Regions from separate parts of the Streptomyces sp. NBC_01390 genome, predicted to be linked through region 1. Evidence: riboswitches for the same ligand, from Rfam matches in the RefSeq annotation. Region 1 holds a riboswitch; each other region holds the start of a gene.
The links. A riboswitch is a leader RNA that binds a small molecule or an ion and turns the genes downstream of it on or off. The one in region 1 is predicted to bind cyclic di-AMP.
Positions count from the first base shown of each region.

Region 2: another riboswitch for cyclic di-AMP. It lies ahead of OG241_RS30285 (M23 family metallopeptidase); the one in region 1 lies ahead of OG241_RS41150 (M23 family metallopeptidase).
Region 3: another riboswitch for cyclic di-AMP. It lies ahead of OG241_RS05525 (C40 family peptidase); the one in region 1 lies ahead of OG241_RS41150 (M23 family metallopeptidase).
Region 4: another riboswitch for cyclic di-AMP. It lies ahead of OG241_RS45725 (peptidoglycan DD-metalloendopeptidase family protein); the one in region 1 lies ahead of OG241_RS41150 (M23 family metallopeptidase).

Region 1 covers NZ_CP109551.1:9,173,606-9,177,518, reverse strand. The annotation lists gene OG241_RS41160 (HPr family phosphocarrier protein) at 6-287, shown strand; gene OG241_RS41155 (GntR family transcriptional regulator) at 459-1,154, opposite strand; gene OG241_RS41150 (M23 family metallopeptidase) at 1,343-2,116, opposite strand; cyclic di-AMP (ydaO/yuaA leader) riboswitch at 2,130-2,297, opposite strand; gene OG241_RS41145 (M16 family metallopeptidase) at 2,524-3,912, opposite strand; gene OG241_RS41140 (M16 family metallopeptidase) at 3,909-3,913, opposite strand, start outside.
Region 2 covers NZ_CP109551.1:6,703,439-6,707,351, reverse strand. The annotation lists gene OG241_RS30295 (PrsW family intramembrane metalloprotease) at 1-59, shown strand, start outside; gene OG241_RS30290 (aldo/keto reductase) at 100-1,044, opposite strand; gene OG241_RS30285 (M23 family metallopeptidase) at 1,184-2,245, opposite strand; cyclic di-AMP (ydaO/yuaA leader) riboswitch at 2,257-2,414, opposite strand; tRNA gene OG241_RS30280 (tRNA-Met) at 2,752-2,825, opposite strand; gene OG241_RS30275 (dihydrofolate reductase family protein) at 2,914-3,913, opposite strand, start outside.
Region 3 covers NZ_CP109551.1:1,296,529-1,300,441, forward strand. The annotation lists gene OG241_RS05515 (ATP-dependent Clp protease proteolytic subunit) at 1-445, shown strand, start outside; gene OG241_RS05520 (hypothetical protein) at 453-761, shown strand; cyclic di-AMP (ydaO/yuaA leader) riboswitch at 1,144-1,323, shown strand; gene OG241_RS05525 (C40 family peptidase) at 1,327-1,803, shown strand; gene OG241_RS05530 (ATP-binding protein) at 1,915-2,376, opposite strand; gene OG241_RS05535 (helix-turn-helix domain-containing protein) at 2,589-3,446, shown strand; gene OG241_RS05540 (DUF397 domain-containing protein) at 3,456-3,680, shown strand; gene OG241_RS05545 (8-amino-7-oxononanoate synthase) at 3,759-3,913, opposite strand, start outside.
Region 4 covers NZ_CP109551.1:10,222,041-10,225,953, reverse strand. The annotation lists gene OG241_RS45735 (SGNH/GDSL hydrolase family protein) at 1-478, opposite strand, end outside; gene OG241_RS45730 (DUF6250 domain-containing protein) at 525-794, opposite strand; gene OG241_RS45725 (peptidoglycan DD-metalloendopeptidase family protein) at 826-1,794, opposite strand; cyclic di-AMP (ydaO/yuaA leader) riboswitch at 1,799-1,956, opposite strand; gene OG241_RS45720 (alpha-galactosidase) at 2,260-3,913, opposite strand, start outside.

The DNA.
Region 1 (3,913 bases):
ATCACATGGCTGAGCGCCGCGTCAACGTCGGCTGGGCGGAGGGCCTCCACGCCCGCCCCGCCTCCATCTTCGTCCGTGCGGCCACGGCCGCCGGCGTCCCCATGACGATCGCCAAGGCCGACGGCAACCCCGTCAACGCGGCCTCCATGCTGGCGGTCCTCGGCCTGGGCGCCCAGGGCGGCGAGGAGATCGTCCTCGCCTCCGAAGCGGAGGGCGCCGACGCCGCGCTCGACCGCCTGGCGAAGCTGGTGGCCGAGGGGCTCGAGGAACTTCCCGAGACGGTCTGAGGACCCCTCGGGGCCCTCGATCGATGGCGCCGGCGGACGCCGCCTCACAAACACCATCCGCATACCGCGAAGGGCCTGCCTGAATATCAGGCGGGCCCTTTGTTATTCCCGATCGCGGGCAGCGAAAATAATCTCCCGCGAATTCAACCCTCTTTGTATACGGTGCCCGTGTTAATGACGCAGGCCCGTCATGTTTACGGGATGTTGCGAAGTCCTCACACGATCCGGGCGGTCTCCGCCTCCCGGAAAGCGCAGCCGGTGTGCGGCGGTCGCCCGCTCGGTGTGCAGCGCTGTGATCGCCCGCGCCCGCTCACTGTCGCCTCGCGCCACCGCGTCCACGATCGCCCCGTGCTCCGCCCAGGAGTCGACCGGGCTGGCCGGCGCCTCCACCGAGTACATCCAGGCGATCTTGTGCCGGAGCTGGGTGAGCGTCGAGGCCAGGGCATGGCTTCCGGAGGACTGGGCGAGCGTCTCGTGGAACCAGCCCCCCAGGGAGCGCAGATCCTCGCTGTTGCCCCTCCTGGCCCGTTCCTGACCCAGCCTGACCAGGCCGCGCAGCACCTTGAGGTGTGCCTCGGTCCGCCGTTGGGCGGCCCGGGAGGCGCCCAGCGGTTCCAGGAGCATGCGCATCTCCAGCAGGTCGGAGGCCTCCGGCTCGGTGGGTTCCGCGACGCACGCGCCCGCGTGCCGCCGGGTCACCACGAAGCCCTCGGCCTCCAGCGTGCGCAGGGCTTCGCGAACAGGGACGCGCGAGACGCCGTACCGGCGCGCCAGCAGTTCCTCGGTGAGCCGGCTGCCGCGCTCGTAGACACCGGCGACGATGTCGTCCCGGATCGCCGTGCATACCGAGTGCGCCGGAATACGCATGTCCGACCTCCGCTTTAATCCCCGTGAAACGTCGACGATTGACGTGTGTTCAGTGACTCTATTGCAGAGAACCGGAATTTCCGACGGCAGGCCGGAATCCATGGATATTTTTTGGACACACCACCCTCCGAAACGCCGAAAGCCCCGGCTCGGGGAGCCGGGGCCACGACAAGTGGTGCGCGGGTTCGTCAGACGTTCACACCGTGCGAGCGAAGGTAGGCGACGGGGTTGATGTCCGAGCCGTACTCCGGGGTCGTGCGCGCCTCGAAGTGGAGGTGCGGACCTGTGACGTTGCCGGTGGCCCCGGAGAGGCCTATCTGCTGCCCTGGGGTGACCGTCTGGCCGACGGAGACGTTGATGGACGACAGATGACCGTACTGAGTGTAGGTACCGTCGATCATCTTGATCACGATGTTGTTGCCGTACGACCCGCCCCAGCCCGCCTCGACGACGGTGCCGGAGCCCACCGCGTGCACGGTGGTGCCCGACGCGGCGTGGAAGTCGATGCCGGTGTGGCTGCCGGAGGACCAGATGCCGCCGCCCGCCTTGTAGCCCGTGGAGATGTACGAGCCGGAGATCGGGGCGACATAGCTGTTGAGGCGCTTGCGCTCGGCCTCGCGGGCGGCACGGGCCTGCGCCTCGCGTGCCTCCTTGACGCGCTCCTCCGCCTCCTTCTGCGCGGCGGCCACGGCCTTCTTCTCGGCGGCGGCCTTCTCGGCGGCCTGCTCCTGGGCGGCGGCCTGGGCGTCGATCTGGGCGGCGAGCGACTCGCCGATGGAGATCACCGGGGTGAGTCCGGTCTGCTCGACGGCGGACTCCGCCGCGAGCGCCGGGGCGGCGAGGGAGCCGACGACGCCGGTGGTCGCGAGGGCGGCTACGCCGGCAGCGCGGGCGGTCGTACGGGTGACAAGGCTGGGGCGGCTGGGACGACGGTGCTTCCCGGTGGCGCGGGTGAACGCCATGTAGTGGCTGGTCCTTTCCTTCCTTCTCGCCTACCGGGTTAGCTGACGGGTTCGGAGCAGGAAGGTCTCCTACGGACCCCCTCGCTGCGCGCGCGGGCGTCCGATTCACCCCAGGGACTGCACATGGTGGGTCCCCGGCTCCCCTGGCTCGCGCCGTACGGGGACTCGGCGATGACTGCCCGGTGCCGCGGCTGCGGCGCACTGCATGACGGACAGCCGGACAGACGCTAAGCGGGACCTCTTTCAATCAACAAACCGATCACGGGTTTTGTCGCACATGCCACAGTGCAGACTGTCAACCTCTCCACCAATACGGGCAACTTGCGCATCAACACGGACAAAGCATGGGCAAAGAGGGGCCCGGTGACGCTGCCGTCACCGGGCCCCTGTCGTGTACGCCGATGCCGCTACTCGGCGGGGACGACGCTCACTTCACCGATGCCGAGGGCCCGGACGGGCCCCTCGATCGTCGCCGCGTCGCCGACGAGGACCGTCACCAGCCGGTCCACCGGGAAGGCGTTGACGGCCGCCGCGGTGGCTTCCACGGTGCCGGTCGCCGCGAGCTGGCGGTACAGCGTCGCCTGGTAGTCGTCGGGCAGGTGCTGCTCGACCTGGTCGGCCAGCGTGCTCGCCACGGCCGCCGCGGTCTCGTACTTGAGCGGGGCGACGCCGACCAGGTTCTGCACCGCGACATCACGCTCGGCGTCGGTGAGCCCTTCGGCCGCGAGGGTGCGCAGCACCTTCCAGAGGTCCTCCAGGGCGGGACCGGTGTTCGGGGTGTCGAAGGAGCCGCTGATGGCGAGCAGCGCGGCCCCTGTGCCGTCCGGAGCCGAGCGCAGGACCTGGCCGAACGCCCGCACACCGTAGGTGTAGCCCTTTTCCTCCCGCAGGACGCGGTCCAGACGGGAGGTGAGGGTGCCGCCGAGGCAGTACGTGCCGAGGACCTGGGCGGCCCAGACACGGTCGTGCCGGTCGGCGCCGATACGGCCGATGAGCAACTGGGTCTGCACGGCACCCGGCCGGTCCACGATGACGACCCGGCCGGTGTCGTCGGCGGTCACCGGCGGCACCGGACGCGGCTCGGCCGACGAGCCCGCCCAGGCCCCCAGGGTTTCGCCGAGCAGCGCGTCCAAGTCGACGCCGGTGAGGTCACCGACGACCACGGCGGTGGCCGTGGCGGGCCGGACGTGCCTCTCGTAGAAGGCGCGGACGGCCGCCGCGTCGATCTTCGCGACCGTCTCCTCGGTGCCCTGGCGCGGACGTGACATGCGCGAGGACGCCGGGAACAGTTCCTTGTACAGCTGCTTGGCGGAGCGGCGGGCCGGGTTGGCCGTCTCGTGCGGGATCTCGTCCAGCCGGTTGCGCACCAGCCGCTCGATCTCGCTCTCCGAGAACGCGGGCGCCCTGAGGGCGTCGGCCAGCAGCCCCAGCCCCTTGGGGAGCCGCGACACGGGGACTTCGAGGCTGAGGCGGACACCGGGGTGGTCGGCGTGCGCGTCGAGGGTGGCGCCGCAGCGCTCCAGCTCGGCGGCGAACTCCTCGGCGGAGTACTTGTCGGTGCCTTCGGAGAAGGCCCGGGACATGATCGTGGCCACGCCGTCCAGACCGGCCGGCTCCGCCTCCAGGGGGGCGTCGACGAGCACCTCGACGGCGACGACCTGCTGGCCGGGGCGGTGGCACCGCAGGACGGTCAGACCGTTGCCGAGCGTGTCGCGTGCGGGGGCCGGGAAGGCCCAGGGCCTGGCCTCTCCCGCCTGGGGCTGGGGGTGGAACTCCATCGTGGCGAGCTCGGTCACT
Region 2 (3,913 bases), 2.5 Mb from region 1:
ACAACCCCGGCCCCGGGTACGGCCACAACCGGCCCGCCTACGACCCGTACCGCCCGTAGGCCGACGGCTCGTAGGCCCGTCACCGCGCTCGGCGGAGCCTCACGCCGAAGCCGCCGTGAGGCTCGCGACCTCCGCGTCCGTCAGTTCGAGCTCCGCCACCGCGAGCAGCGGCGGGAGCTGCTCGACCGTGCGGGCGGACGCGATCGGGGCCGCCACCGTCGGCTGGGCGGCCAGCCAGGCCAGGGCGACCGTCGCGACCTCCGCTCCCCGTGCCTCCGCGACGGCGTCCAGCGCGGCCAGGACCTTCCGGCCGCGCTCCGACTCCAGGTGCTGGGCGGCGCCCCCGGCACGCGGGCTGTCGACCGCCGTACCGGCGCGGTACTTGCCCGTGAGGAAGCCGGAGGCCAGCGCGTAGTACGGGACGGCGGCAAGACCCGTACGGGAGGCGATGTCGCGCCGCGGGCCCTCGTAGGTGTCGCGTGAGACCAGGTTGTAGTGGGGCTGGATGGCCACGTACTTGGCCAGGCCCTCACGGTCGGAGAAGTCCAGCGAGTCCTGGAGCCGCTCGGGCGAGAGGTTGGAGGCGGCGATGTACCGCACCTTGCCCGCGGTCACCAGTTCGTCGAGGGCGCCGATGATCTCCTCGACGGGCACCTCGGGCTGGTCGAAGTGCGTGAAGTACAGGTCGATGTGGTCGGTGCCGAGGCGGCGCAGGGAGGCGTCGGCGGCGGCCTTGATGTTGCCGCCGGAGAGGCCGGGATACTCGGGGTGCTGGCTGACCTTCGTGGCGACCACGATGTCCGAGCGGTTGCCCCGCGCCTTCAGCCAGTTGCCGATGATCGTCTCGGACTCGCCGCCCTTGTTGCCGTCGACCCAGGCCGAGTAGACGTCGGCGGTGTCGATGAAGTTGCCGCCGGCCGCGGCGTAGGCGTCGAGCACCTCGAAGGATTGCGTCTCGTCGGCGGTCCAGCCGAAGACGTTGCCACCGAGGGCGAGCGGGAAGACTTCCAGGTCCGATGAGCCGAGCTTGCGAAGAGCAGTCATGCTCGTCGTCAACGCCCGCCACGGAGGCCCCCATTCCGTCCGGTTCACGAAGACTGTGTGAACGACGCACAGCAAGAGGCCGGGGAAAGTGCCTCCCCGGCCTCTAGGATGCGGCTTCTACTGCTCTACGGCTTCGGCTCTACGGGTTGAGGCCCATGCTCCGCAGCCACGCCATCGGGTCGATGCCGGCACTGTCCGAGCTGCTGGTGTGCACCTCCAGGTGGAGGTGGGCCCCGGTGACGTTGCCGGTGGCGCCGACGCGGCCGATGACGTCACCCGTGGCGACCTTCTGGCCGACGCTGACGTTGATCGACGACTGGTGGGCGAACCACAGCTCGGTGCCGTCGTCGAGGGTGAGGATGGTGCGGTAGCCGTACGAGCCGCTCCAGCCCGCCTCGGTGACCGTGCCGCTGTGGATGGCCTTGATCGGCGTACCGGTGGGCGCAGCGAAGTCGAGGCCGGTGTGGTAGCCGGAGGACCACAGCGAGCCGGCCTGACCGAACGTCCCGGTGATCGTGTACGAGGAGGTCGGCAGCGTGTACTGCTTGGCGAGCGTGGCGAGACGCGCGGCCTCCACCTTCGCCGCCGCGGCCTCCGCGATCTTCTTCTTCTCGGCGGCGACCTTGGCCGCGGCCTCCCGCTTCACCTTGGCGGCCTCGGCGGCGGCCTTCCTCGCGGCGGCGTCCTGGGCGGCCTGCTGGACCTTGGCCTCGGCCTGGTCCTTCTGCTGCTCGGCCTGGAGGATGATGCGGCTGCGCAGGGCCTCGCCGGCGTCGCTGGTGCCCTGCTCGGTCTCCTCGGGAGTCACGCCGACGCTGCTGAGCGCGGTGGCGGAGCCCTTGGGCTCGTCGTCCGAGTCGTGCGTGAAGGGCGAGCCGACCGAGGGCAGGTCGGGGATGGAGATGGAGACCGGCGGCTTGCCGCTCTGCGCGGTGGCCATGCCGGCCCCGCCGACAGCGGCTATGACGCCGACGCCGAGAACGGTGGAGCTGCGGGCGAGCCCTCCGCCGCGCTGCTTGCCGACGCGGTGCCGGCCGCGAACAGGGCGGGTGGAGTCCGCGCTGGGATTCCACTCCTCCCAGGGGCCCTCGTCGGTGCGGTAGCTGCCGAAGCCGAAGGTCGGGATCTTCCCGTCCTCGGTCTCGCTGCTGCGCCGGTTCGGCACGGAGGGGGCTTCTGGGGCGGGCGGGTTTGACGCCACGTGGGCGTGCTCCTTTCCTTCCTTCTCGCCTACCGGGTTAGCTGACGGGTTCGGAGCAGGAAGGTCTCCTACGCGCGTATACCGGCCGTGTTGCCACGGAGGCGGACGAGCGATTCACCCCAAGTTGGTGGTTCCCCGGTTCCCTTGCGGGATTAGGCACTTGCGCACGGAGCCGACTCTTGTGACGGCTGGGACTACCGCGCTGCGTTATCGAACGTTAATAGACCTGGACACCGGATTCCAAGCTGTTCCCGTTGATCGTTAATCCTTTTCCCGAGGACTTTCTGGGTCACCACCGGTGAAAATCGGGCGAGTTGACCATGCCGTAAGTGACTGCCGAGTTTTGACGGAGTGTCAGATGTTATGCGGAACGAGATCGTTCACTCACCCTTGGTGACAGGCGATGACAGCCGACCTTCGACGCGATCGACGCGGGCACAAACGACTCAGGGAACGACTCAGGGCCGGAAAGCCACTTTCGTGGTTTTCCGGCCCTGGGCCTTCAGTAGCGGGGACAGGATTTGAACCTGCGACCTCTGGGTTATGAGCCCAGCGAGCTACCGAGCTGCTCCACCCCGCGCCGCTGAACACAACTATACGCCATCCGCGGGACCTCGATCACCAGCCTCGGTCGGGGTCCGGTGCCCGGGCCCCGCGGAAGCGGCACGTCAGCCGGGCAGGTGGGCGTTGGGGGCCTTGGCCCGCTCCGCGAACTCGGGGAGTACGACGACCTCGACGCCCTCCCCGGAGAGCAGCCCGTTCCCGTCCGCCGCCACCACGAAGGTGTCCGGCTCACGCCAGGCGGTGACCACCCGGCGGACGCCCGCGTCGAGGATCAGCCGGGCGCAGGGGGCGGGGCGGGAGGCTCGGCGGGCACAGGGCTCCAGGCTGCTGTAGACGGTGGCCGTCCGGAGCCGGGGGTCGGCCGGGTCGAGCTTCGCGAGCGCGGACTCCTCGGCGTGCACGACCGGGTCGCCGCCCTCCCGGGAGTGCCCGCGCGCCAGTTCCGTACCGTCGGCGGCCACCACCACCGCCCCCACGCTGAACGCCGTTCGCGACGGCGGACACAGCTGGGCCAGTTCGCACGCCAGTGCCAGCCAGTGCCGGTCGGCGGCGGAGGCGAGCGGGCCGGCGCCGGGGGCCGTGGGCTCGTACCGCATCAGGACGACGTCCTCGATACGGCGCGTCTCCGTGAGCCGGAGCCGGCCGCCCTGGTAGCCGCCGGGGCCGAAGAGACGGGGGGCGTCGGGGTCGCCGACGAAGAGGGGCGCGAGGACGAGCTGGAGTTCGTCGGCGAGGCCCTGCCGGAGAAGCTGGGTGTGGACGGTGCCACCACCCTCGACCATGAGGCGCCGGACACCCCGTACGTCATGCAGGTGTTCGAGCAGGGCTCGCCAGTCGAGCGCGCCGGGGCCCAGGGCCACGATGTCGACATCGGCGCCGAGGCCGGCCCGCCGGGCCTGTTCGGCACCCTTGTCCGTCGTGTACACGGCCTTCTCGCCACCCGTGTGCCAGAAGTTGGCGGCCGGGTCCAGCTCCCCCGATCCGCTCACGGTCACCTTGAGCGGATACTCGGGCTTTCCGGCCGCCAGCCGCGCGGCCCGCCGCTCGGGCGAGTTGACCAGGAGACGCGGGTTGTCGGCGCGGATGGTGCCGGCGCCGATGAGG
Region 3 (3,913 bases), 7.9 Mb from region 1:
GGACATCTCCCTGTACATCAACTCCCCCGGCGGCTCGTTCAGCGCGATGACGGCGATCTACGACACGATGCGGTTCGTCACCTGCGACGTGGAGACGGTCTGCCTGGGGCAGGCGGCCTCCGCGGCGGCCGTGCTGCTGGCCGCGGGTACGCCGGGCAAGCGCAGCGCGCTGCCGGGAGCCCGGGTGCTGATCCACCAGCCCTCGCTGTCCGAGCCGGTCCACGGCCAGGTGAGCGATCTCTCCATTCAGGCCCAGGAGTTGGGCCGGGTCCGTAACCTGCTGGAAGAACTGCTCGTACGGCACACCGGCCAGAGCGCGGAGCGGGTCGCCGCGGACATCGAGCGGGACAAGATCCTGGACGCCCAGGCCGCTCTGGAATACGGGCTGGTGGACCGGATCGTGCCCAGCCGCAAGTCGTCGCACCCCACCCCCGGTACGAGGTGAGCCGCCGATGCTTCCACCCGAACTTCCTCCGCTGCCCGCGCTGACGCGCGCGGAGGGCGAGTTGATCGACCGTTACCTCGAAGTGGCCGATCTGCTCGGCCGTATCAATCCCGCCTATCACGGCGACACCTACCGCGGGCTGAGGGCCGCGCAGGCGCTCGTCGCCAAGGCGGTGGCGTTGCGCGACGCGCTGGAGCTGATGCACCAGCGGGGCGAGGCCGAGGTGCACGCCCATACGCTGGCGCGTGCGCTGCGCGTCCTGGACGGGGAGCGCCGCACGGCGCGCGTCACCGTTCCTCGTGAGCCCGCCGGTTGACGCGCCGCATCCACGGGACCGCATCAGGCGGGCTCATCCGTCAGGTGACGGACTGTCCGGAACGGATGGGGAAGTGACTAGGCGGCATCCCCCGTTCGGAGTAGTCGCGGATCCCCCGTCCGGCCCGCTCGACTTGCGCGACACGCACGGTTCGTAACCGAATCGAGACCGCTCAACCCCTGGTCCGAGGGTGCGCGACCCCCTCGAAAGTCCTTCGTGGGTACGGGTGTCCACCCGAACGGGCCAGCGGTGAGTAACCCCACAAAGCCCCGTTTCCATTGGGATTTTCCCACTTCCATGAGCCAAGATCCCTTCCTGACGACAAGCCCCCGCCACAAGCGGCGGGGCGATCCGGGCGGACGCCGAGTCCTGCCGCCGCCTGGATGACCGGTCGACAGATGTGCATCGGCAGGAGTGGAGGACCCAAGCACGACGGGTCGCCGGAACGGTCACGCCATGACCGGGCCGAGCAGCCCTTGGGGTGAAGCCGCGTCAGCGGCCGGGCAACTTCGCCAGCCCGAATCCGACAGGTCATCCTTCACAGGCGGCTGACGAAGGGTTGCGCATGTCTGCGCTCAATCGTGTCCCGTCGCTGATGACCCGGGCCGGTACGGCCTCGGCTCTCACCCTCGCCGCCGTGGGCGGCAGCCTGGTGATCCCCGGTGTCGCGACCAACGCCGCCGCGGCGGTCGCACCGTCGACGAAGGCACTTCAGATCGCGGCTTCGAAGAAGGGCTCCGCGTACAAGTACGGCGCCGCGGGACCGAAGAGGTTCGACTGCTCCGGTCTGACGCAGTATTCGTACAAGAAGGCGGGCAAGTCCCTGCCACGTACGGCGGCGGCCCAGTACAACAAGACCAAGCACATCTCCGCCAAGAGCCGCAGGGGCGGGGACCTGGTCTTCTTCCACTCGGGCTCGAACGTCTACCACGTGGGCATCTACGCCGGGAAGGGAAAGATCTGGCACTCCCCGAAGACTGGGGATGTCGTGAAGCTCCAGAAGATCTGGACGAAGAGCGTCTGGTACGGCCGGGTCAGCTGACCTCCCCGGGGTGGGCCGGCGGCCAGGAGCCGCCGGCCCGCCCCGGGCCCCGTTCACAGCGACAGCGACGCCTCCAGCGGGAACAGCGCGCCGAAGCCCGTCGGCGCGGCGTCACGGCTCCTGCTGTCCGACCGCGGTCACCGGAGGCCTGGCCGGGACCGTCCACGGGAGTTCGATCGACACCGTCTTGCCGCCCTCCCGAGTGGGGCGGACCCGCAGTTTGCCGCCCGACTCGGCGGTCAGCCAGCGGATGATGACCATCCCGCGCCCGTTGTCCTGCTGCACGGCGGCGGGCAGCCGTTTGGGGAAACGCGGGTGGCTGTCGGTCACCCCGATGCGCAGGTTTTCGTCACGATCGAGGGCGATGTCCACCGTGAAGGTGGGTGACAACCCGAAGGTGTGCTGTACGGCATTCGTGGCGAGTTCCGAGATGATCAGGCGGATGCTGTCGGCGGCTTCGGAGTCACCCGGCAGGCCCCATTCCGCCAGCACGTTGGCGACATACGCGCGGGCGGCGGAGACCGAGGCGGGATCGCTCGGCAGAGTGACGGATGCTTCCAGGTGGTCTGCCATGGCGACGTCGTCCCTTTCCCACAGGACCGGGGCCCGACACGGAGCGGCTGATTCGAGTACGGTCCCGGACTGGTGCTTCGCGCCAGACTGCCATTCCGGCGCCGGTCACGGGGTGCGATCCACCAAGATATGCATATATCTGTCGCTCGAAGCGGTGAACTCTGCGACCCCAGAACGTATTCGGGCGGCTCATCAGGAGTAAGGGGTGGCCCATGCAGTACGGTCCCGCGGTGCGCCGCCGAAAGCTGGGTGCCGAACTGCGCGCGCTGCGTGCCAGGGCCGGGCTCACAAGCGGTCAGGCGGCCCGTCTGGTGGGCTGGCACCAGTCGAAGGTGAGCCGGATCGAGACAGGTGCGAGCGGCGTGAAACCGGCGGACGTCCGGTTACTTCTGGACGCGTACGCCGTTCCCGAGGGCGAGTCGCGTGAGCTGCTGCTCGTACTGGCGGGGACCGAGGACGGCGACCGGCACAACTGGTGGCATGCCTACCGTGGCGTACTGCCGCCCGCCTACCGGGATTTCATCAGCCTGGAGTCGCAGGCAGGCACCATGCGCACGCTGGAGACCTCGGTGGTGCCGGGGTTGCTGCAGACCCGGGAGTACGCCCGTGCGGTGACCCGGGCCGCGGTGGACGGCCTGGAAGAGAAGCGGCTCGACGCGCTGGTCGAGGTGCGGCTGGCCCGGCAGGACGTGCTGCGTTCGGACCGGCCGCTGGAGCTGAGCGCGGTCCTCGACGAGGCGGTGCTGCGCCGCGAGGTGGGCGGACCCGAGGTGATGACACGTCAGCTGGCGTGGCTTTTGGAAGCGGCCCAACTGCCTCAAGTGCGGCTGCAGATCCTGCCGTTCACCGCAGGGGCGTATATCGGTATTACCGGGCCTTTCGTTATCTTCTCCTTTCCGAGCACTTCTGACTTGGATGTGGTTGTTCTCGACCAGATGATGAGTAGCCTCTACCTCGAACGGAAAGAAGACCTCCGGGCCTACAGCGAGGCCTTCAACACCCTTCAGATCCACGCCCTTTCGCCCGAGGACTCGTTGGATTTCATCGCCGGTCTGCATTACGGCGTGTGAGGAGGCACCATGACCGCACTGCCTCGGAACGTACCGTCCGTCGTCGAACCGCCCGGTGTGCGATGGCTGCGCAGCAGCTACAGCACCGGCGCGAACAACTGTGTGGAGACGGCCCGTCCGGACACCGATGTCCCGGCCGGACCGCTCGCCGTACGCGACTCCAAGAACGCCACCGGGCCCGTCCTGCTCTTCTCCCCCGAGAGCTGGCAGGGATTCCTCACCGCGTTCCGGTGATCGCCCTACGACACACGGCCGCGGTCCGCCGACTCATGGTCGCGTGTCACTGATCAACGGCACTGTGGATCTCCGCGTCTACGGTCGGTTCTCGCCGATCACCTGTACCGCCCGCGCGATCTGTTCCTCGGCCAGGTCCGCGCGGGCGGTCAGCCGCAGCCGGGACACCCCGTCGGGCACGGACGGCGGGCGGAAGCAGCCCACGCCCACTCCGGCGGCCCGGCAGTCGGCCG
Region 4 (3,913 bases), 1.0 Mb from region 1:
TCTTCAGGGACCACAGGTCGAGGACCGGACAGTTGTACCGGTCGGCGATGGCCCGGAGGTGGCCGTTGTACGTGGCGATCTTGCCGCGCATGTGCTTCAGGACAGGGACGTTGCGGGTGTCGAACCCGGTCGTCACCATCACGGTGCCGACCTCCGAGGTGAGGCCGATCACCGCCCGCTCGAATCGCTCGGCGACCTCGTCCGGGTCGCTGCCGGGCCGGATGATGTCATTGCCACCCGCGCAGAAGGAGACCAGGTCCGGCGCCTGCTCCCTGGCGACGGGGAGCTGTTCGGCCACGATCTGGTCGAGCAGCCTCCCGCGTACCGCGAGGTTCGTGTAGTCGAAGTCGCCCTCGGGGCGCCGGTCGGCGAGCAGAACCGCGAAGCGGTCCGCCCAGCCGACGAACGCCCCGTCGGGGCCGGGGTCGCCGACGCCCTCGGTGAAGCTGTCCCCCACCGCCACGTACGACCCGATCACTGCTCTGCTGTCATTCTTCGAATCGTCTGCCACATCGGCCCATGATTCACCTTCCGATGTGAGCTACGCGACCGTAGGAAGGGGTTGACGTGTGGTGAGATAAGCCACGTGTCAAGTGTTGGTCAACCCGGAATAACGGGGAGACGCAGCTCACGGACGCTGAAGTCGGTGATCCTGAAGTGGCGTAACGGCGCAGCCGGGTCGCGGTGTTGGCGTTGGCGCCGCAGCCGACGTAGTACGTCGGAGACCGCCGAAGACCGGACCCGGGATCGGGGCCGGCCTTCGGTGGATGTACGTGGATGCACTGGGTGGACATCCTTGACGGACGTCCGTGCACGAGGTGCGCGTCAGCCGACGGCGACACCCTTCGAGCGGAGGTAGCCGACCGGGTCGATGTCGGATCCGTAGTCCGGAGTGGTGCGGATCTCGAAGTGCAGGTGCGGTCCGGTCACGTTGCCCGTGGCGCCGGAGAGACCGATCTGCTGCCCCTCGCTCACGGTCTGGCCGGCCGAGACGGAGAGCTGGGAGAGGTGGCCGTACTGGGCGTAGTAGCCGTCGGCGAGCTTGATGACGACCTGGTTGCCGTACGCGCCGCCCCAGCCGGCGGAGACGACGGTGCCGGCGCCGACCGCCTTGAGGGAGGTGCCGGTCGGGACGACGAAGTCGACGCCCGTGTGGTAGCCGCTGGACCACATGCTGCCCGCCACGTGGTAACCGGTGCCGATGGTGGCGCCGGTCACGGGAAGGGTGAAGCCGCTGGAACTGCTGGAGCTACTGGTGTCGGCGGCCTCGGTCGTCGTGGAGGTGTCGGCCGTCGCGCTCTCGGCGGCAGGCTTGGACTCCGTCTTCCGCGTGGACTTCGAGGAGGACGAGGACTCCACGGCGGACGACGAGGTCGACGCGGCCTTCTTGCCGATCGTCAGCTTCAGACCGGGGTGGATCAGGCTCGGGTCGGCGCCGATGGCGGTCCGGTTGTCCGAGTAGAGCTTCTGCCAGCCACCGCTGACGCTCTCCTCATGGGCGATCTTCGAGAGGTAGTCGCCGGACCGGACCGCGTAGGTCCTGACGCCCGACTTCTTCGCTGCGGCAGCCTTTTCGGTCTTTGCCGTGTGCACGGAAACGGAATCGGCCGTTACGGACTTGGCTGATTCCGAAAGCGACTGAACAGCCTGAGTCGTGGACTCCGCCGTGGCCGCATGGGCGCCGGTGGCTCCCAGCAACGGCAGGGCGAGAGCCGCTCCGCCGGTTCCGGCGACGGCTATCGAGCGAGTGAATCGCTGGGACTTCGGACGGCGGTGCTTACCCTTCGCGGGCATGACGAATTCCTCTCCGTCGCCTGCGAGGTGAGCTGTCGGGTGCGGACTGGAGATGTCCGGCCACGCCTGAACGTGACTTAACCCCAAGCCTGTTCCAGAGACCGGAACAGGCGTTCTACCTGTGGGTCCCCCGCTCCTGCCGTACTCGGGTGTTCGATGGGGGCTCCGGGCGGCGGCAGGATTGGGCGTCCGTCCGGATTGGTGGCGAACGTAAGCGACCAAGACGCACGGAAACAAGCTTCAGGTTCCCTGTGTACGGGTTTCCTGTGATCCTCCCCGGAATTCCCGGTCACTGTCCGTGAATTCCGGATCTTTCAGCCCCTTGAACTTCCTTTAATCACGCCGAAATTACGTGAACATGACGGCGACACACCGTCACGAATATGACCCTGCTCACGCGCCCGATTCACAGCAACCCCCATTTCCCGGCGAGTTGTAATTAAGGCGCCATAACGGACAGAAGTGTCAGATGCGACGCAGTCGGAAAACTGCCGCATCGAGGTCACCCTTCAGCCCGGTTCGCAGGCCGCGATGCAACAGCACGGCCCCTCTGTGGATTTCGCCCGTTTCGCGGCATTCATACGTCGCCGACGGGTCGAGCCCGCGCAGCCGCAGCGCCGGAAGCGGCTCACCGTGGTGCTGCGCCTGGAGCCAGGCGAGGACGACGGTCTCGTCCCCGAGCACGTACTGCACCGCGCTCAGTCCACCGGTCGGCCGCCGCAGCCGGTAGAGGTCGCCGCGCTGTACGACGGGCCGGATCTCCTTGTAGAGCCCCACCCACTCCCCGGCCTCGGTCAGCTCCTCCTCCGTCCACCGGGCGAGGTCGCCGCCGACGCCGAGCACCCCGGCCATCGCACTCACGAACCGGAAGCGCAACGAGCTGACCCGGCCGTTGAGCTGGGTGTTCGGGCTGTCCGTGACCCAGGCGGCCATGACCCGCGCCGGATGGATCTGGCTGAAGCCCTCCTGGATGGCGAGGCGGTCCAGCGGGTCGGTGTTGTCGGAGGTCCACACCTGGTCCGTACGGGCGAGGACCCCCAGGTCGATCCGGCCGCCGCCACCGGAGCAGGACTCGAAGGCCACCGTGGGGTGGGCCGCCCGCAACCGGTCCAGCAGGGCGTACAGCCCGTGCACGTGGTCGACCCACAGCCGCTGGGGGTAGTCCTCGCCGGGCCAGCCGGCGTCGGTGAAGCAACGGTTGAAGTCCCACTTCACATAGTCGATCGGGGCACTGGAGAGCAGCCCGTCGAGCTGCTCCCAGAGGTACTCGCGGACATCCTCACGGGCGAGGTTCAGGACGAGTTGATTGCGAAACTCCGTCCGCTTCCGTCCCTGCTGAAACTGCACCCAGTCGGGGTGCGCGCGGTACAGGTCACTGTCGGGGTTGACCATCTCCGGCTCGACCCAGATGCCGAACCGCATACCCAGGGCCTGCACGTACTCGGCGAGCGGTTTGACACCCGCCGGGAAGCGGTCCGGGTTCGGCGTCCAGTCACCGAGACCGGCCCGGTCGCTGGTCCGGGCCCCGAACCAGCCGTCGTCCACGACGAACAGCTCGACACCGATCGCGGCGGCCCGCCGGGCCAGCGTCCCCTGCTGCTCCTCGGAGATGTCGAACTCCGTGGCCTCCCAGGAGTTGTAGAGCACGGGCCGGTCCCGGTCCGCGTCGGGGACGACGAACGCGCGCTGGTACGTGTGCCACGCCCGGCTCGCCCCGCCGTGCCCCGAGTCGGTCCACAGCCCCGCGAAGACGGGCGTGGTGAAGGACTCGCCCGCCGCCAGGCGCAGCAGGCCGGAGTCGTCGTATCCGGCGCCGCCGGTGATCTGCACACGCGCGTCGGGCAGCTGGGCGACGGCGATCCGCCAGGAGCCGGACCAGCCGAGCGCGCACGCGTACACCTCGCCCTGCTCCTCGGTCGCGTCGGTGTCGAGCGCCACCCAGGGCAGGTGATGGTGCCCGGTGTGGCCGCGCCGGCTGCCGATGACCTTCTCACCGTAGGTGAGGTCCGTCCGCACGAGACGGGACTCGGCGGCCCAGCGTCCATGGAGCTGGGAGAGGCGCCAGCCGTCGCGCTCGGGAAGCGTCCAGGTGGCGGAGTCCGCACGGAGCAGCTCCAGC